Regions from separate parts of the Kitasatospora sp. NPDC028055 genome, predicted to be linked through region 1. Evidence: riboswitches for the same ligand, from Rfam matches in the RefSeq annotation. Region 1 holds a riboswitch; each other region holds the start of a gene.

Region 1 (4,698 bases):
GGGAGCATCGAGCCGGAGTCCTGCGGTGCGTCCGCCGCCGGGTCGGCGTTCACCACTCCGCCCGGTACGGCGGGGGTGGCCGTCGGCGCGGCCGCGGCCTCCGCCGGCTGTGGGGTCGGCTGACCGGTCGGGGTGTCCGTCGGCGCCGCGGTGGGCGGCTCGACCGGCACCGGTGTGCCGGGCACCGGTGTGGGCTCGGCCGCGCCCGGCGGGGTGGCGCCGTCCTGGGGGGTGCCGGCGGTGCCGGCCCCCGGCGGTTTGGCGGGCACCGGGGCCCGCCCAGTTCCGGCGCCACCGCTCGTGCCGCTACCGCCGGTCGTACGCGCCCCTCCCGTACCGCCGGTGCTGCCGTTGGAGCCGCTGCCGCCGGTCGTGCCGGTGGCACCCGTCGAACTGCCGCCGGAGCCTCCCGAGGCACCACCGGTGCCGCCGGAGCCACCGGAGCCACCGGAGCCTCCTGAGGCGCCGCCGGAGCCGCCCGTGGCGCCCTGGCCGCCGGGGTCGGTCGGCTGCCCACCGGGGCTGGAGTTGTGCGCCCGGACGCTCTCCGGCGAGAAGGCCGGGCGCCCCTCGGTGCCCTCGATGTTCGTACCGCCGAAGATCCACAGGTCCACGCTGCCGGGCTTCGGCTGGTACAGCATCGCGCCGAGCTGGCTGAACGACCACGTGTTCTGGCCCGGATCGGCGTGCCAGTACGACCAGTAGGCGGTGGTCGGGGGTGTCTGGACGCACTTCTCCTGGTCCGGCGTCGGGTACTGCTTGCCGCCCTGGAAACCGCTGTAGCCGATCCGGCAGATGAACGCGGGACCGTCGTGCCCGGTGCCGGCGGTCTTCCAGCCGCCCTGGTTGAGCAGGGCGTAGCCAGTGGTCGGGGTGGTGCCGCAGGAGCGCAGCAGGGGGCCGCCCCACTTCCCGAAGTCCACCGCGAGTACGACCCCGGAGGTCGTGGTGCACTGATCCATCGGCAACGGCGTCGCAGCAGCCGGGGCCGCGCCCACGGCGACGCCGCCGAAGGCGAGCGCGAAGGTCAGCGCCGCCGCCCCGAGCAGTCGGGGGAGCCGCTCACGGAGTCCCCGGCTCACCGGTGACGCCCCGGAGCGGCCGCGTTGCGGCGACGGGCGAGGATGACGGCCGCGGCGCCCAAGCCGGTCAGCAGACCGGCGCCCGCGGTCAGGGCCAGGGCCGGGGTGCCGGTGCTGGCCAGGCTGCCGGACCCGGTCCGCGCCGCCACGCCCTCGGCGGGGGCACCGCCGCCTCCGGCCGGCGCATCGACGCCGTCGGCGGGCCAGTTGGTCGGCGAGTTGGTCAGCGAGTTGGTCGGGCCGCCGCTGGTGGCGGGAGCGGTGGTGGGCGAGGCGGATCCGGTGGAGGTGGGCGAGCCCGTCGGGCTCGGCGTGCCGGTGGGTGTGCCAGGCGGTGTGCCAGTGGGCGTGCCGGTGGGCGTGCCAGTGGGGGTCCCGGTGGGCGTGCCGGTCGGAGTCGGCGTCGGAGTGGGCGTCGGAGTCGGCGTGCCGCCGAGGTTCCTGGACAGCGTGCCGAAGGAGATCCCGGTGGCACCGCCCACCACCTGGGTGGACGCGCGGACGTTCGAGCCCCGCTGCCCGGCGGACGCGACGTTGAACCCGCCGTCGCCGTTCTGCTGGCCGGCGAGGAAGTCGAGCGCCTTCGTGATCTGCCCGCCGTAGCCGGCCTTGCGCAGCGTCATGCCCTGGACGGCGAGGGCAGCCGAGTTGGTGGAGTCGCCGGCTGCGCCGGGGAATCCGCCGTCGGGCAGCTGCTGGGCGGCGAGCCAGGTGAGCCCCTTGTCGACGGCCTGGGCCGCCTCGTCGCCGGGGACGAGGGCGAGGGCCATGACGGCCATCGCGGTGCTGTCCACGTTGGAGTCGCCGGTGGCGGGGATCAGGCTCGGCCAGGAGCCGTCCGGGTGCTGGAGGCCCCTGAGGTAGGCGATCGCGGGCGCGGCGTTGGTGGCGTCCCCGGCCCGGACCTGGGCGATGACGCCCAGCGACTGGGAGAACACCGAGGCCGCGTAGGTGTAGTTGCCGGGTGCCGCGCAGCCGGTGTTCTGGTCGGCCTTGGCGCAGAGGGCCTGGTCCAGGGCGGCGATAAGGTCGTGGCCGCCGAAGGCCCGCGGGTCGCGGCCGACGATCTCGGCGAGCAGCGCCTCCTTGCCGATCGAGCCGCCGTCCGCGTACTCGGTGCCGACGGCGGTCCAGTCGTTGACGGTCCGCTCGTTGGGGTCCTTGCCCTGCTGGTCCAGGAAGTCGACGATCCTGCGCAGCGCGGCGTCATCGGTACCGGTCGCCGCGAGGGCGTAGGCCCCGTCGATGGTGAGGCCGAAGTCGGCGAAGGTCGGGAAGGCCTCGTAGTAGTGACCGTCGATCAGCTGGGCCGGACCGGTCAGGTAGGCGCTGCCCTTGCCCAGGTCGGGGGTGCGCCCGGCGGCCGGGGCCGGTGCCGTGGTGGCGCCGTCGGGACGGGTGCCGGCGGCGGCCTGCGGCCGGGTCGGCGACGGGATCGGGTCGGCGGCGGCGGTGCCGGGGTGTCCGAGCAGGACCGTTCCGCAGGCGGCGGCCGCGACGGTTCCGGCGACCACCAGGGAGGCGAGGTCCCGGCTTGTGTGACGTGTGCGACTGCTGCTGACCCTCACGACGACTCCCTCGTCGGTCGACGCAGGAGACCATGGCGCAGCCGACGGCCGCCTTGGGACACGGGCCGTCAAGAGCTGCGTCGTAGTCCGCGACGACGCAAGTGCTGTGTGTACAGGCCCCCGGTCCAGGCATTCCGGCTCACCCACCGAGGTGGGCCTACGGTTGCGGGTCAGCGCCGGAGTCGGACCGGCTTCCCCTGAACGCCGAGGGCTAAAACCGGTTCATCAGACCACGCCGGTCAACAGGGAGTCAACGGATCGTCAGGTAGCTCACACCACCTCGTCGGCCGGTCCTCGCGGTGGTGCACGGGCGGGCGGACACCCGGAACTCCGGGCAGGGTGGCCGACCCTGAGCACCGGCGCCCGGCCCTTCCTCAGGGAGGACGGGGCGCCGGTGCGCTCACGTGTCAGGGCGCCGTGATGCCCGGCTGGGCGCCGGCACCGAAGGACCAGCCCTCGACGTCGCCGGGGGCCGGGTCGTAGCTGCCCGCGCCCAGGTTGCTGTACGACCAGGGCCCGCCGTGCTGGGCGTGCCAGTACGACCAGTAGGCGCTGCCGGTCGGGTTGGTGCAGGTGGCGGGCAGCGCGTTGATCTTGCAGACGAAGCCCGGGAAGCGCGGGTGGAAGGCGTACGAGAACCCGGCGCCGGTGAGCGCGGCGAGCCCGTTGGCGGGGTCGCCGGGGGCGCAGCCGGTCTCGATGCCGCCGCCGACGGCGGTGAAGTCGACCACGACAGTGACGCCGGTGGTTCCGCTGCAGGCCGCCGCCCGGGCCTGCGGGGCCTGGACGGCGGAGACGCCGAGCAGGCCGGCGGTGAGGGCCGCCGCGGCGGCGATCGACCCGAGCATCCGGCGGACGGGGCGGGCCGGGGTGAGGGTGTCGGTCATCGGAACTCTCCTCGTGGGATCAGGCCTGGACGTGTCAGCGGGCGGCCGGAGTCGGGCAGGCCAGGGTGGGGGCGTCGGGGCGGGCCCCGGCGGCGGAGAGGGTGGCCAGCGGGGCGCCCGCCAGGCCGAGGACGGCCTGCGCGGTGGCCCGGGCGCCGTTGCCCGCGTTGAAGCCCGTCGCGTCGTAGGCGACCGCGCCGCGCACCGCCGGGTCGGCGGAGCAGCCCTGCTGGAACTTCACCAGCCGGCTCCAGCCCTTGAGGCCCGCGCCGAGGCGCCCACCGGCGAGCAGTGCCTCGGTGGCCAGGCCCGTGGTGTTGGCGTTGGAGGTGGTCGCCCCGGCGGCCGCGAAGCCGCCGTCGGCGTTCTGGTGGGCGGCGAGCCAGGTGAGGCCGGCGTCCGCCTTGGCGGTACGGCCGGTGGCGGCGAGGGCCTGGGCGGCGAGCGCGGTGGCGTCGGGGTCGCTGGTGCAGGTGGGCTGGCCGAAGGAGACCGGGTAACCGCCGTCCGCGCACTGGCTGTTCGCCAGGAAGTCGACGGCCGCGGCGGGGGCGCCACCGGGGGAGCGGTGCAGGGCGATCAGGGCGAGGGACTGGCCGAAGGCGTTGCTGTAGTCGCCCCACTGCGAGCGGTCGGAGAACCGTCCTTCGGCGGTCTGCAGCGAGCGCAGCCGGGCCGGCAGGTCGACGCCGCCGAAGGACGCCGGGTCCGCTCCGCGTACCTCGGCGGCGAGCAGCAGCTTCGCGGTGGCGCCCGCGTAGGCCTCGGTGGTGCCGTCGCCGAGGTAGCCGGAGACGATCTCGGGCTTCGCCAGCCAGGCGGTGGCCTTCGCGGCGGCCTCGTCGGAGCTGTGCGAGGCGGCGAAGGCCAGCACGGCGTCGACGGTCAGGCCCTGGTCGGGGTAGGCGGTGCCGTTGAAGACGGACTCGAAGTGGTCGCCGTCCACCAGCTGGCGGGCCAGCCAGCCGCCCGCGGCGGCGTCGGGACGAACGGTCCGGGAGGATGTGGTGTCGGCGTGGGCGGCGGTGGCCGCCGGGAGCGCGGTGGCGAGCGCCAGGGCGGGTATCGCGAGCAGACCGAGGGGGCGGCGGAGCGCGGGCATGGGTGCCTTTCCGGGCCTGGACGCAGGGGCCCGGGGGACGTCGGCACCAGGCCGGGCAG
Region 2 (4,698 bases), on a different contig from region 1:
TCGATCCCCCGCGCCCCGGCCCCCCGGGGCTCGACCCCGCACGCCGTGACCCCGCACGCCGTGAGCCCCGGGGCGCTGCGGTGACCGCCCTGCTCGCCCTCGCCGCCAGCCTGCTCACCGGCCTCGGCGACTTCGGCGGCGGCATCCTCACCCGCCGACTGCCCGCACTCGCCGTCGTGGTCGTCTCCCAGGCCACGGCCGCCGCCGTACTGCTGCTCGCGGTGCTGGCCACCGGCGGCTGGGCCGACGCCTCTCCGGCCCTCTGGTACGCCGTCGCCGCCGGGGTGATCGGCCCGTTCGCGATGCTCGCCTTCTACCGGGCGCTCGCCCTCGGCCCGATGGGCGTGGTCTCCCCGCTGGCCACCGTGGGCGTCGCCGTCCCGGTCGGCCTCGGGCTCGCGCTCGGCGAGCGGCCCGGCCCGGCACAGCTGGCCGGGATCGCGGTGGCGGTGGCCGGCGTGGTGCTGGCCGGCGGGCCCGAACGCGGCGGACCGGCCGCCGCCCGTACCGCCCTGCTGCTCACCCTGGCCGCCGCCTTCGGCTTCGGCGCCAACATGTCCCTGCTCGCCCAGGCCTCGGCCGGCGGCGGGCTGCTGCTGGTGCTGTGCGTCCAGCGGCTGGTCAACATCGCGGTCGGCGGCGCCGCGCTGCTGTACTCGCTGCGTGGCGTGTACTCGCTGCGTGGCGCCGCCGACGGCGGACTGCTGCCCGGGCTGCGCGCCCGGCTGCCGCTGCTCACCGCCGTGGGGCTGCTCGACGTGGCCGGCAACGCCGCCTACGCGTCGGCCTCGCACGGCGGCTCGGCGGCGGTGGCCGCCGTGCTGGCCTCGCTCTACCCGGTGGTCACCGCGCTGCTGGCGCGCGGGGTGTTGAAGGAGCGGCTGCGCCCGGTCCAGGTGGTCGGCGCCGGGCTCGCCGTGGCGGGCACGCTGCTGCTCGCGGCGGCGTGACCCCGACCGCTACTGCTGCTGCTGCGCGGGAGTCCAGCGCTTCTCGACGCCCGCCAGCTTCCAGTACCCGATGGCGATCGCCCACACCACCACGAACAGCCCGGCGATCGCGTAGCCGACGTTGTCCAGCGAGATGTCCGCGATGAACCCGGTCACCGGGTCGGTCAGGTCGAGCTTCTCGTGCAGCACGCCGACCAGTTCGATGGTGCCGATGATGAAGGCCACCGCGATCGACAGCCCGGTGATGGTCAGGTTGTAGTACACCTTGCGCACCGGGTTGGAGAAGGCCCACTGGTACGCGAAGTTCATGAACGTCCCGTCCAGGGTGTCGAACAGGCTCATCCCGGCCGCGAACAGCAGCGGCAGGCAGACGATCGCGTACCAGGGCAGCCCGGCCGCCGCGCCCGAACCGGCCATCACCATCAGGGTGACCTCGGTCGCGGTGTCGAAGCCCAGGCCCAGCACCATGCCGACCGGGAACATCTGCCCGGGCCGGGTGATCGAGCGGGTCGCCCGGTTCAGGATCCGGGCCATGAAGCCGCGCGAGTCGAGGTGCGCCTCCAGCTCCGACTCGTCGAACTGCCCGGCCCGCATCGAGCGGAACACCTTGAGGATGCCGAGCAGCGCCGCCAGGTTGAGCGCGCCGATCAGGTAGAGGAAGGCACCGGAGGCCGTGGTGCCGACCACCCCGAGCCACTTGTGGGTGGCCGAGTCGTCGTCCATCAGGGTGTTCGCCAGCTGGGCGCCGCCCGCCACCAGGGCGGCCATGATGACCACCATCGAGGAGTGCCCGAGGGCGAACCAGAACCCGACCGAGACCGGCCGCTTGCCGTCCGCCATCAGCTTGCGGGTGGTGTTGTCGATCACCGCGATGTGGTCGGCGTCGAAGGCGTGCCGCATGCCGAGGGTGTAGGCGGTGATGCCCAGGCCCACCCCGAAGACCTGGGTGCCGACGGCGTAGTTGTGCGGCGCGACCAGGAAGATGAGGGTCCCGAAGGCCACCACGTGCATGGCCAGGATCACCCCCATCAGCCCGGCGGTACGGACGGTGTCCTCGCGCTTCCACCGGAAGGTGGGCAGTACGGAGGGGGCGGGGTCCGCCTCGGCGGGCGCGGCGGTTTCGGGCAGGGTCATCTTCGGATCACGCTCCAGCACCTCGTGGAATGACTTCGTGAGATGCCGTGGCCGGTCTCCTGGCTTACGGGGCTCCCGGACCCGCCTTCCCAGGCGCACGAAGCGCCCAGTGGCATGTGGGTCCGGACTTCTCTCCCCCGATCACAGTGGCGAGGGCCGCTCCGGAGCAGGACCTGTCGAAGGTCCGTCACCGGTATTCCCGAGCACCACGGCGGGGAACACCGTAGGGGCAGGACCGCACCCTCGCAAGGTTGCGCACCTGTGCAGGTGTCCAGGATCACAGGTCGTGAGCTGCCAGAATGTCCGCATGCATCTCGTACCGGCCGACCGCGCGGGCCACCGCACCATCGACGGACACCGGGTCTGCGAAGCCATCGCCGCCATCGGTGACACCGAGCACGTCCGGTCCTGGGCCGAGCGGTTCTCCCTGCTCGCCGACCCCGGACGGCTCGCCCTGCTGCTCGCCCTCCACCGGGCCGGCCCGCTCGCCGTCAGCGACCTGGCGGTCGCCACCGGCATGCGCGACCCGGCCGTCTCCCAGGCCCTGCGGCTGCTCCGCACGGCGGGAGTGGTCACCGGAGACAAGGACGGACGCGTGGTGCGCTACCGGCTCGTGGACGACGCCATGCGCCCCCTGCTCGACGAATGCGCCGCCGCCGATCACGAGGAGCCCGCCGCTGCGGCGGGCTGACCGACACTCGGCAAACCACGCCGGGGGCGCGGGGGGATGAGTACGATCTTCGTGTGCTGATTCGCCTCCGGCCTCGGCCTTGGCCCGACGACTCGCGCTGGGATTCCCGACCGGTCACGGCGCGCGTCCTCGCCGTCGCCCGCACGCTCACCTCGGCCACCCGGGTTCTCGACGTGCTCATGCTGCTGCGTGGTCAGGACGGCATCAGGTTCTACATCACCGTCAACCCCGGCTCGGAGTTCGCCACCGGACTCGACGACTACCTCCGCACCCTGCCCGGCAACATCACCGTGCTGCCCTGGGAGGAGGCCGTCCGCTACGAGTTCGACCTTGCCGTCGCCTGCGCCGTCCACGCCTCCATGCACCGGCTGCACGCGCCGCTCGTCGTCCTCCCGCACGGCGCCGGGTACAACCGGCTGGTCACCGAGTCCACCGGCGACCCGGTCAGCGCCGCCGGCCTGTCCCGGCGGGAACTCACCTACCGGCGGCGGGTGTTCCCCAGCGTCGTCGGCCTCACCCACTCCGAACAGTTCGGCCGGCTGGCGGACTGGTGTCCCGAGGCCCTCCCCCGCGCCCGGGAGGTCGGCGACCTCTGCCACGACCGGATGCAGCACAGCGCGGACTCCCGGGACCGCTACCGCGCAGCGCTCGGCGCCGTCGACGGACGGCGCCTGGTCGTGGTCAACTCCACCTGGAGCGAACACTCGTTATTCGCCCACGCCCTCGACCTCCCGTCCTCGCTCATCGCCCAGCTCCCGGCCGACGAGTACACCGTGGCGGTGATCCTGCACCCCAACATCTGGGCCAAGCACGACCCGGAGGCGATCCTCGCCGCCGCCACCCGCTCCGGCCTGCGGCTCATCCCACCGCACCAGGGCTGGCAGGCCACCGTCGTCGCCGCCGACTGCCTGATCGGCGACCACGGCTCGGTCTCCTTCTACGGTGCGGCCCTGCGGCACCCGACCCTGCTCGTCACCACCGGCGCCGCCGAACTCGACCCGCGGTCCCCCACCTACGCCTTCGGCCAGGCCGCGCCCGCGCTCGATCCGCACAGCGACCTGCTGGCCCAGATCGAACAGGCCATGGCGAAGCACGATCCGGCCTCACTGCAGTCGATCACCGACCGCTCGCTCGGCCGACGCGGTCGTTCCGGCGAGCTCCTGGCCACCCTGCTGCACGACTTCCTGCCGGCCGTCGACCGGCCGGCCAAGGCCCCGGACCTGCCGCCCTACCCGGCGCCCGTCCCGCTACCCGCCGAGTCGCCGACGGCCTACGACGTCGAGGGCGAATGCCGGGGCAGCGAGGTCAGCCTCCGCCGGTTCCCGATCGTCGTCCCCGAGCGCCACCGCCCCCGTGGCTTCCACGTCGCGAGCACCGAGGAACCCGTCCGAGAACTGAAGTTCACGGCGGAGGTCCTGGCCCGCACCACGATCCGGGCCGAACGGCCCGCCGAGCACTGGCTCGCCGAGGCCTCGGCCGACTGGCCGGGCGCCGCCGTGCTGGTGGCCGCCCTCGGTGAGGCCCGCCATCTGGTCCGGCTGCCCGACGGCCTGCTCCTGGAGGCACAGGCCGAGGAAGCCTGGGGCATCACCGAGCCGCTCCTGGACCCGCTCCTGTTGGGTTCCGCGCTCGTCCTGTGGCTCGCCGACGGCGGCGAGCCGGCCCTGCTGCCCGACCACGGCCTCACCATCCGCACCGGCACCCACCTGACCCGGGTGGCCTTCACGGCACGGCCGGCCTAGACACGCCCTACGCCTCCGGCTCTCCCAGCCAAGCCCGGCTGCGCGCCGCGAGCGTGGCGTCCCCGAGCTCCTCCGCGAGCGAGAGCAGCAGTCGGTGCGCCTCCCGCTCCTTGGCGAGCTGGCCGAGCTCCGCCGCCCGTCGCACGCACTCCTCCGCGCACCGGACGGCCGCCTCCAGGTC
Region 3 (4,698 bases), on a different contig from region 1:
CCCGCGAAGCGGCTGGTGCCGGCCCGGCGAGGTGCCTCAGCGCCGGTGGCGGCCCCGGTGCCGGACGGCCGGGGCGGACGGCCGCGCCGGGAGGAACAGCCGGGCCGCCTCCCGGCCCAGGTTGACGCCGATGGCCAGGGACAACGCGGTGGCGGTGGCGTGCCCGAGGCGGCCGAGGCCGGCCTCCGGTTCGCCGCGGACGAAGGCGAGCAGCCCGAAGTACAGCAGCGACCCGGGCAGCAGCGACCCGAGGGCCGCGGTGACGTACGGCAGCACCGAGCCGCCCCGGTAGCGGGCCATCAGCTGGCCGGACAGGCCGACCAGGACGGCGGCCAGGCCGGTGGCCACGATCGGCTCCGTGCCCGCGTCGGCCAGCACGGAGTACGTGGTCCAGCCCGCCGCGCTGTTGACCAGGACGGCCGGCAGGGTGGTCGGCTCGGTGTTGAGCAGCACCGCGAAGGTCAGCGCGAGCAGGACGGCGGCCGCGAGTTGCAGCGGCGGGTTGGAGGTGGCGGCCGGGCCGCTCTCGGCGGCCAGGTCCGCGCCGTTGTTGACCCCGATGTAGAGCACGGTCATCACCCCGACGACCACGCCCGCCAGCAGGTACAGCACCTCCAACAGCCGTGCGGCGGCGGTGAGGTAGAAGCCCGCGAGGCCGTCCTGCACGGCCGCGACCATCGGCCAGCCGGGCAGCAGCGCGTACAGCCCGCCGGTGATCACCACCGAGCCGCGCAGCTGCAGCTGGTTGAAGGACATCAGGATGCCGACCACCGCGGCCGGGGTCGCGGCCGCCGCGATCCGGTAGAACTCCGGCAGGTCGTGCCGTTCGACCCGGTCGGCCAGCACGCCGCCCACCACCGTGGTGACCACGGCGCTCACGAACACCAGCCAGGCCCGGGCGTCGGCCCGGCCGCCGACCAGCAGGGTGGCGGCGCCGGCCAGCAGGCCGGAGGAGAGGACCAGGACCCAGGCCGGGTAGTGGCGGCAGTGCCGGCGCACGGCGCGCAGCCGCCGGTGGGCGTCGTCCACGGCGAGCCCGCCCGCGGTGATCTCGGTGACCAGCCGGAACAGCGCGGCCAGCCCGGAGTAGTCCCCGGTGGGGCGGCGGACGAAGCGTTCGGCCGTCACCGGCGGGTCGCCGTGGCCGGGCCGGTAGGAGATCGCGACCCGGGTGAAGGCGACCTGGGGGTCGCAGGGACGGACCCGGTAGGTGCGCGCCACGGCGAGCATCGCCGCCTCGACGTCCTCGGCGCCCTCGCCACAGGTCAGCATCAACTCGCCCACCAGCAGCGCGAGTCCGAGCACGGCGGCGACCGCGGCGGGCCCCGGCTCGGCCGCACCCTCGTCCTCCTCCTCGCCGTGCCCGGCCGCCGGGTGGGCGGAGTTCGGGGAACGCAGCAGCGGCAGCATCTGCTCCGGCCAGCGGACCGCGCCACCCACCGCCCGGGGCGGTCTTCCGGAGCCGGGATCGGCCTCCTCGGCCGCGCCCGGTCCGCCCTGCGACGGCACCCGCGAACCGTCCGGCCCGTCCGTCCCGGCCCGCGCACCGCTCTCCTCGTGTTCCCGCATCGTCGCTCCCTGGACCACCCCCCAACTCGGCTGCTCTCGGCACTCCTTCGACTACCCATCGTCACCACTTCGTGAACGTCGCACCCGGAGTGCGGGAAGATCCGCGCGCCCCGCTCGGCGGGCCGGCGCTGTCTCACCATGCGGACGATTGCGCGGTTCTCCGGCCGGAAACCGGCGGGCCGGACGTAGGGTGGCAGGTGCAGCTGGTTCGCCCCGTCCGCCAGGCGGGGCGTCGTAAGAGGGAACCCGGTGACGCCTTTCAACAGGCCAGTCCGGGACTGCCCCGCAGCGGTGAGCGGGAACGACCGCCGTCATACGCACTGGGCCCGGGTCGGGTCTGGGAAGCGACGGCCAGTAGGTGCCGGTCCTCGACGAGGACGGGCGGGCCCGCGAGTCCGAAGACCTGCCACTGCCCGGGCGCGACCGTTCGCGCGCGGCCATCCGGTGACCTCGAGGGCGGGTCGGCGACCACACCAGACGGAGCCGTACCCGTGTACGGGCGCCCGTCCGGTCCGTCGTCCCTTCGCGTCCTCGCCCCCGTCGCCGGGCACTTGAGGAATCAGACTCGCGAAGGAGAGTCCCTTGACCACGAAGTCCGCAGCCGCGGCGACCCTCGCCACCGCCCACGGCTACCCCCGGCAGGGCCGGGGCCGGGAGTTGAAGAAGGCGATCGAGGGCTACTGGAAGGGCGCCGTCACCGCCGAGGCACTGCTGGCCACCGCCGCCGACCTGCGCCGGGGGAACTGGCAGCAGCTCGCCGACTCCGGCATCGAGGAGGTCCCGACCGGCGACTTCTCGCTCTACGACCACGTGCTGGACACCACCGTGGCGGTCGGCGCGATCCCGCCGCGGCACCGGGAGGCGGTCGACGCCGACCCGCTGGACGGCTACTTCGCCATGGCGCGCGGCAACCAGGACGTCGCTCCGCTGGAGATGACCAAGTGGTTCGACACCAACTACCACTACCTCGTCCCGGAGTTGGGTCCGGACACCGCCTTCGCCGCGAACCCGGCCAAGGCCGTCGCCGAGTTCGAGGAGGCCCTCGCGCTCGGCCACGACGCCCGTCCGGTGCTGGTCGGACCGGTCACTTACCTGCTGCTCGCCAAGCCGACGCCCGGGGTGGCCCCCGACTTCCAGCCGATCACCCTGCTGGACCGGCTGCTGCCCGTCTACGCGGAGCTGCTCGCGGCACTCCGGGCCGCGGGCGCGCAGTGGGTGCAGCTGGACGAGCCCGCGCTCGTCCAGGACCGGACCCCGGCCGAGCTCAACGCCGCCGCCCGGGCCTACCGCGAGCTGGGCGCGCGGACCGAGCGGCCGAAGCTGCTGGTCGCGAGCTACTTCGACCGCCTCGGCGACGCCCTGGCGGTGCTGGCCAAGGCCCCGGTGGAGGGCCTGGCGCTGGACTTCACCGGGCCGGCCGCCGCCAACCTGGAGGACCTCGCCGCCGTCGGCGGGCTGCCCGGCAAGCGCCTGGTCGCCGGGGTGATCGACGGGCGCAACATCTGGATCAACGACCTGGGCGCCTCGCTGGCCACCCTGGCCACCCTGCTCGGGCTCGCCGACCGGGTCGACGTCGCGCCGTCCTGCTCGCTGCTGCACGTGCCGATCGACGCCACCCTCGAACGCGACATCGACCCGCAGATCGCCCGCTGGCTGGCCTTCGCCAAGCAGAAGGCCACCGAGGCCGCCCTGCTGGCCCGCGCCCTGCGCGAGGGCACCGGCGCGATCACCGCCGAACTCGCCGCCAACCGCGCCGACCTGGCCTCCCGCGCCACCTCGCCGATCACCCGGGACCCGGCCGTCCGCGCCCGCGCCGCGGCCGTCACCCCGGGCGACGCCCGGCGCGCCCAGCCCTACCCCGTACGGGCCGAGGCCCAGCGGGCCCGGCTCGCACTGCCGCTGCTGCCGACCACCACCATCGGCTCCTTCCCGCAGACCACCGAACTGCGCGTCGCCCGCGCCGACCTGACCGCCGGGCGGATCGACGCCGCCGCGTACCGGGAGCGGATGGCGGCGGAGGTCCGCGAGGTCATCGCCTACCAGGAGAAGGCCGGGCTGGACGTCCTGGTGCACGGCGAGCCCGAGCGCAACGACATGGTCCAGTACTTCGCCGAGCAGCTCACCGGCTACCTGGCCACCCGGCACGGCTGGGTGCAGTCCTACGGCACCCGCTGCGTCCGGCCGCCGGTGCTGGCCGGGGACATCTCCCGCCCGCACCCGATGACCGTCGACTGGTTCCGCTACGCCCAGGACCTCACCGACCGTCCGGTCAAGGGCATGCTGACCGGCCCGGTCACCATGCTCGCCTGGTCCTTCGTCCGCGACGACCAGCCGCTCGCCGAGACCGCCCGGCAGGTCGCCCTCGCCCTGCGCGACGAGGTCACCGACCTGGAGGCCGCCGGCGCCGCCGTCGTCCAGGTGGACGAACCGGCCCTGCGCGAGACCCTGCCGCTGCGCGCCGCCGGCCGCCCGGCCTACCTGGACTGGGCCACCGAGGCCTTCCGGCTGGCCACCTCAAGTGTGCGCGCCGACACCCAGGTGCACACCCACATGTGCTACGCCGAGTTCGGCGCGATCATGACCGCGATCGACGACCTCGACGCCGACGTCATCTCCCTGGAGGCCGCCCGCTCGCACATGGAGGTCGCCGGGGAGCTGGCCGCCGCCGGGTACCCGCGCGAGGTCGGCCCGGGCGTCTGGGACATCCACTCCCCGCGCGTGCCGAGCACCGAGGAGGCCGTCGAGCTGCTCCGGGCCGGTCTCGCGGCGATCCCCGCCGAGCGGCTCTGGGTCAACCCCGACTGCGGCCTCAAGACCCGCGGCTGGCCCGAGACCCGCGCCTCGCTGGAGAGCCTGGTCGGCGCCGCCCGCCGCCTGCGGGCCGAACTCACGGGCTGAGCACGAGAGTTCGGGGGCGGGCCCGGCGCACGGCTGCCGGGCCCGCCCCCGCGCGGGGGCGGTGTCGCGCCTGGGGTCGGTGATTCAGGGGCAGGACTTCCGGCGGGGGCGGCGGCGGGGGGCCGGGGCCGACCGGTCGACCCCGGCCCCGGTCCCGGCTCCGGCCTCGCCCCGGTTGGTCCGTGCTACCTCCCGGCCCGGCGGCTGCCGAGTCGCAGGCCGCCGAACACC
Region 4 (4,698 bases), on a different contig from region 1:
GCATGCGGGCCGCGGCCAGGTCGATCAGGGCGCGCTGCGGCAGCTCCCAGGCGGTGCGGTACAGCGACCGGACCTGCTCCGGCAGCCAACCCAGCTCCTGGACCGAGCCGTTGGCGTCGCGCAGGGCGTCGCGGGTCTGCTGGTCCCAGACGCCGAGCTCCTTGAGCTCGCGCACCAGGTACGGGTTGACCTGGAGGAACTCACCGGAGAGGGTCTCGCGCTTGAACAGGTTGGACACCTGCGGCTCGATGCACTCGTAAACGCCGGCGATGGAGGCGATGGTCGCGGTCGGGGCGATCGCGAGCAGCAGCGAGTTGCGCAGGCCGGTCTCGGCGATGCGGGCGCGCAGCGCCGTCCAGCGGTCGGTCCACTCCGGGGCGGCGCTCGGGAAGTGGTCGATGTGCAGCTCGCCGCGGGCGGCGCGGGTCTCGCCGTAGGCCTCGTGGCGGCCGAGCTGCTCGGCCAGGTCGGCGGAGCGCTCGTACGCGGTGAGCATGATGCGCTCGGCGATCAGCGTGGACAGGCGGGCGGCCTCGGCGGAGTCGAAGTCGATCCGCAGCTTGAAGAAGACGTCCTGGAGGCCCATCACGCCGAGGCCGACCGGGCGCCAGCGGGAGTTGGACGTACCGGCCTCGGTGGTCGGGTAGAAGTTGATGTCCACCACGCGGTCGAGGAAGGTGACGGCGGTGCGGACGGTGGCGTCGAGGCGCTCCCAGTCCATGGCGCCGAGCAGGTCGTCGGCCGTGGCGCCGGGGGCCACGTGCGCGCCGAGGTTGACCGAGCCGAGGTTGCAGACGGCGGTCTCGGAGTCGTCCGTGACCTCCAGGATCTCGGTGCACAGGTTGGAGGAGTGCACCGTGCGGCCGGGCAGCGCGGTCTGGTTGGCGGCGCGGTTGGAGGCGTCCTTGAAGGTCATCCAGCCGTTGCCGGTCTGCGCGAGGGTGCGCATCATGCGGGCGTAGAGGGTCTGCGCCGGGATGGTGCGGACGGCCTTGCCGGCCAGCTCGGCCTTGCGGTACGCCTCGTCGAACTCGGCGCCCCACAGGTCGACCAGCTCGGCGACGTCGGCGGGGGAGAACAGCGACCAGTCGGCGTTGGCGTTCACGCGGCGCATGAACTCGTCCGGGATCCAGTGGGCCAGGTTGAGGTTGTGGGTGCGGCGCGCCTCCTCACCGGTGTTGTCGCGGAGCTCCAGGAACTCCTCGATGTCGGCGTGCCAGGTCTCCAGGTACACGCAGGCCGCGCCCTTGCGGCGGCCGCCCTGGTTGACGGCGGCGACCGAGGAGTCGAGGGTGCGCAGGAACGGGACGATGCCGTTGGACTTGCCGTTGGTGCCGCGGATCAGGCTGCCGCGCGAGCGGATGCGCGAGTAGGACAGGCCGATGCCGCCGGCGTGCTTGGAGAGCCGGGCGATCTGCGCGTAGCGGTTGTAGATCGAGTCCAGGTTGTCCAGCGGCGAGTCCAGCAGGTAGCAGCTGGACATCTGCGGGTGCCGGGTGCCGGAGTTGAAGAGCGTCGGCGAGGAGGTGAGGTACTCCAGACGGCTCATCAGGCCGTACAGCTCGGACACCTCGCGCACCGACTGCTCGGAGTCGCCGACCGCCAGGCCGCAGGCGACGCGGAGCAGGAAGTGCTGCGGGGTCTCGATCACCTTGCGGGTGATCGGGTGGCGCAGCAGGTAGCGGGACTGGACGGTGCGCAGGCCGAAGTACTCGAAGCGGTCGTCGCCCTTGGTGTCGACGAGCGCGTTCAGGGCGTCGGCGTGCTTGGCGACGAAGGCCGCGGTGGTGTCGCCGATCAGGCCCTCGGCGTGGCCGACGGCGATCGAGGCGGAGAAGGAGGTCGAGCCCTGGCTGTTCGCCTCGTCGACGATCTCCAGGGCGAGCAGGCGGGCGGCCAGCTTCGAGTACTGGGGGTCCTCGGCGATCATCGACGCGGCGGCGTCCACGGCCAGCCCGCGCAGCTCGGCGAAGTCCGAGCCGGCGTGGCGGCCGCGCAGCGCGGCGGCGGCGACATGGCCGGGGTCGACCTCGGTGAGGTCGGCGCTGCGGTCGGTGAGCAGCCGCAGGAGAGCACCGCCGGGGTCGGAGACCGTCGGGTCGGTGAAGGCGGTACCGGAGCCCTGGGCGGGCAGGGTGACTGAGGCAGCGGTGGTCAAGGCGCTCTCTCCTGGCGGCGATCGTGCGGCGGTGATCGGGGTCACCCGGGCCGATCTGGGCAGGGGAGCACGGCGCGGACGCAGGAGCGCCGCGCGAGGTGTCTCCCCGGCCCGCCCGCGAGGCCCGGAGGGGTGGTGCTGGGTGCCGGCGCGGCCTCTGCGGGAGGGCCGTGGCGCACGCTGTTCGGCAGGTACTCGGACTCGCGGTACGGCTGCTGGAGCCGCCCGCACACCGCTGCGGGGCAGTCCCGGATTCCCACCGGGTTCCCCTGCATCGACAGCAGAAGCGAGCATACATGTAGTGGTGTCTCCTCGATGCGACACCACATGTAGTGCGGCGTGGTGTGTTGTCGCGATGACGGGTTGTGCCCGGGCCGGTGGCGGTTCGTGGTCGTCCGAGGCCCGGAAGCACGCTCCGGACGTGTCGCGGCCGCCCGCCGGACGCCTCGGATCCGGGTGTCGGACACCCGGGGCCGGCGCGCCGGGCGTCCGGGTTTCGATACGGATCGGTCACCGGGCCGAGGGACGGTGAGGGTCATGCCCTACGATCTGGGCGCATGAGCGACGGAACTGGTGTACCTGGGCACGGGCCGCAGGGGACGCCTCCCGCCGGGTCGGGGGGCGCACAGAATCAGCAGCCGGTGGGGCCGGGTCCGGTGCCGCCGCCGGGCGGTGGTTTCGGCCCGCCGCCGGCCTCGTACGGACCGGTGGCGCCGGCCGCGCAGCCGTTCTCCCAGCCCGTCCCGCCGGTGCCCCAGCCGGTTCAGCCGCCGGCTCCGCAGCCGCAGTGGCAGCAGCCTCCGCAGCAGTCGGGTCCTCCGCAGCAGCCGGTCGCGCCTCAGCAGCCGGTCCCGCCGCAGCGCGTCGAGCCGGACTGGGCGGCGCTGGCGGACCGCAACGAGGCCGAGGCCAGGCGCAAGCGCCGGGTGAAGATCATCGGCAGCGCGGTGGCCGTCGTCCTGGTGGGCGGTCTGGTCGCGGGTGGAGTGCTGCTGTTCGGCAAGAAGGACGACCCGGCCAAGCCCGGCGGCGGTGCGGTCGCGACCGCACCCGCCTCGGGCAAGCCGACCCCCGGCCCGTCGAACGGCGGCGCGACCCCGGGCGGGCAGCCGGAGGACCCGTCGAAGCCGATCTGGGAGGCCGCCACCGACCCGGCGCCGCAGGATGCGGGGGCACTGTTCTCCGCGCTGCAGGTGACGGTCAACGGCGTGTCCTGGAACCGGACCGTGGTCTCGCTGGACCAGCCCTGCTGGGACGGCAACTCCACCACCGGCGGGCTCGGCAAGGTCCTCGGGGACCAGGGCTGCCAGAAGGTGCTCCGGGCGACGTACGTCTCCGGCGACAGCGCGGTGACCGTCGGCGTCGCAGTCTTCGACCACAAGATCCAGGCCGAGACGGCGATCAAGAACTACACCGGGCAGCTCAAGGGCCTGCCCGCGCCGGGCGCCCCGGCGTTCTGTGCCAACCCCGGCTGCACCGGCACGCACAGCAGCCTGGGCCGGTACGCCTACTTCACCGTCGAGGGCTCGGCGAAGGGCGGCAACGCCCCTGACGCCACCGCGACGGCGGCGGCCTCCGGGTTCGCCGAGCACGTGAAGGCCCAGCTGCTCCAGCGGGCCAAGGCGGCGGGCTCCGCCACGCCGGGTTCGCAGGGCACGCCGACGGCCGCCGCGACCGGCTGACCCGCTGTGACACCCCGGTCCCGGCGGACCTGTTCGCCGGGACCGGGGGAGTGTGGCAGGCTCTCGTCGGAGTCATTCGTACGCGTGTTCCGGTTGCGTCCGTGGGGGTCGGCGCCGGCGAGAAACCGGAGGAGCGGTCGTGGCCCTGCCCAGAGCCCTGCGCGGTAAGCCGGCCGTCCTGGCCGCGGCCGGCGTCGTGGTCGCCGCCGGCAGTCTCGTGCTGCTGGACCGCGACGACCGGACCGAGGTCGGGCTACCCATTCGGGTGCCGGTGTCGGTCGGCGCCCCCGGCCGCACCCTGCCACCGGACGTGGGCCGGGACCTGCTGGCCCGGGATCCGCAGGCCTCGCCGAACGCCCGCGCCGTCCAGCAGTTCCTCGCGGACCTGGAGGCCCAGGCCCGCACCGGGCACAGCGGCGGCACGGTGATCGGCCAGCACGTCGAGGCGCACAACGAGCGCAACAACCCCGAGTACGGCGACTACCGGGGCACCAAGCAGGTCGGTTACTACTACAAGAAGGCCGCCGACATCACCGGCCGGCTGCCCGGCTTCATGGAGACCGACCTCGGCCCCGGCTACGGCCAGAACGCCTGGGGCGTCGGCAACCCGCGCTCCTACTCGGCCGGCCGCTGGCCCACCTGCCGCGCCGGCTGGCAGTACACCGACGACGCCGTCGACCTGATGACCGCCGTCTGGTCCGGCCACCCGCGCGCCGACGACGGCACCTACGACGGCTCCGGTGTCCAGCAGAACTGCGACGGCAGCACCACCGCACTGCCGGACAACGGCGGGGCCCCGGCCGGAATCGTCGGCATGTCCTTCCACGAGCCCTATCCCGGGTCCGGCGTCAAGTCCTT

Evidence for each region. A riboswitch is a leader RNA that binds a small molecule or an ion and turns the genes downstream of it on or off. The one in region 1 is predicted to bind cobalamin.
Region 2: it holds a riboswitch for cobalamin, as region 1 does, so the genes downstream of both, AB0F71_RS08780 (HoxN/HupN/NixA family nickel/cobalt transporter) here and AB0F71_RS14370 (prenyltransferase/squalene oxidase repeat-containing protein) in region 1, are expected to answer to the same signal.
Region 3: it holds a riboswitch for cobalamin, as region 1 does, so the genes downstream of both, metE (5-methyltetrahydropteroyltriglutamate--homocysteine S-methyltransferase) here and AB0F71_RS14370 (prenyltransferase/squalene oxidase repeat-containing protein) in region 1, are expected to answer to the same signal.
Region 4: it holds a riboswitch for cobalamin, as region 1 does, so the genes downstream of both, AB0F71_RS15590 (ribonucleoside-diphosphate reductase subunit alpha) here and AB0F71_RS14370 (prenyltransferase/squalene oxidase repeat-containing protein) in region 1, are expected to answer to the same signal.

The regions. Positions count from the first base shown of each region.
Region 1 is NZ_JBEZXE010000010.1:141,666-146,363, reverse strand. It holds partial or broken gene AB0F71_RS14375 (hypothetical protein) at 507-962, opposite strand; gene AB0F71_RS14370 (prenyltransferase/squalene oxidase repeat-containing protein) at 1,079-2,650, opposite strand; cobalamin riboswitch at 2,757-2,885, opposite strand; gene AB0F71_RS14365 (flagellar hook-length control protein FliK) at 3,058-3,537, opposite strand; gene AB0F71_RS14360 (peptidase) at 3,572-4,639, opposite strand.
Region 2 is NZ_JBEZXE010000005.1:45,147-49,844, forward strand. It holds gene AB0F71_RS08775 (EamA family transporter) at 81-950, shown strand; gene AB0F71_RS08780 (HoxN/HupN/NixA family nickel/cobalt transporter) at 960-2,084, opposite strand; cobalamin riboswitch at 2,116-2,310, opposite strand; gene AB0F71_RS08785 (metalloregulator ArsR/SmtB family transcription factor) at 2,392-2,775, shown strand; gene AB0F71_RS08790 (hypothetical protein) at 2,829-4,517, shown strand; gene AB0F71_RS08795 (tetratricopeptide repeat protein) at 4,525-4,698, opposite strand, start outside.
Region 3 is NZ_JBEZXE010000018.1:115,592-120,289, forward strand. It holds gene AB0F71_RS20010 (threonine/serine exporter family protein) at 37-1,569, opposite strand; cobalamin riboswitch at 1,805-1,974, shown strand; gene metE (5-methyltetrahydropteroyltriglutamate--homocysteine S-methyltransferase) at 2,152-4,467, shown strand; gene AB0F71_RS20020 (hypothetical protein) at 4,653-4,698, opposite strand, start outside.
Region 4 is NZ_JBEZXE010000012.1:38,497-43,194, forward strand. It holds gene AB0F71_RS15590 (ribonucleoside-diphosphate reductase subunit alpha) at 1-2,134, opposite strand, end outside; cobalamin riboswitch at 2,327-2,459, opposite strand; gene AB0F71_RS15595 (hypothetical protein) at 2,908-3,840, shown strand; gene AB0F71_RS15600 (glycosyl hydrolase) at 3,980-4,698, shown strand, end outside.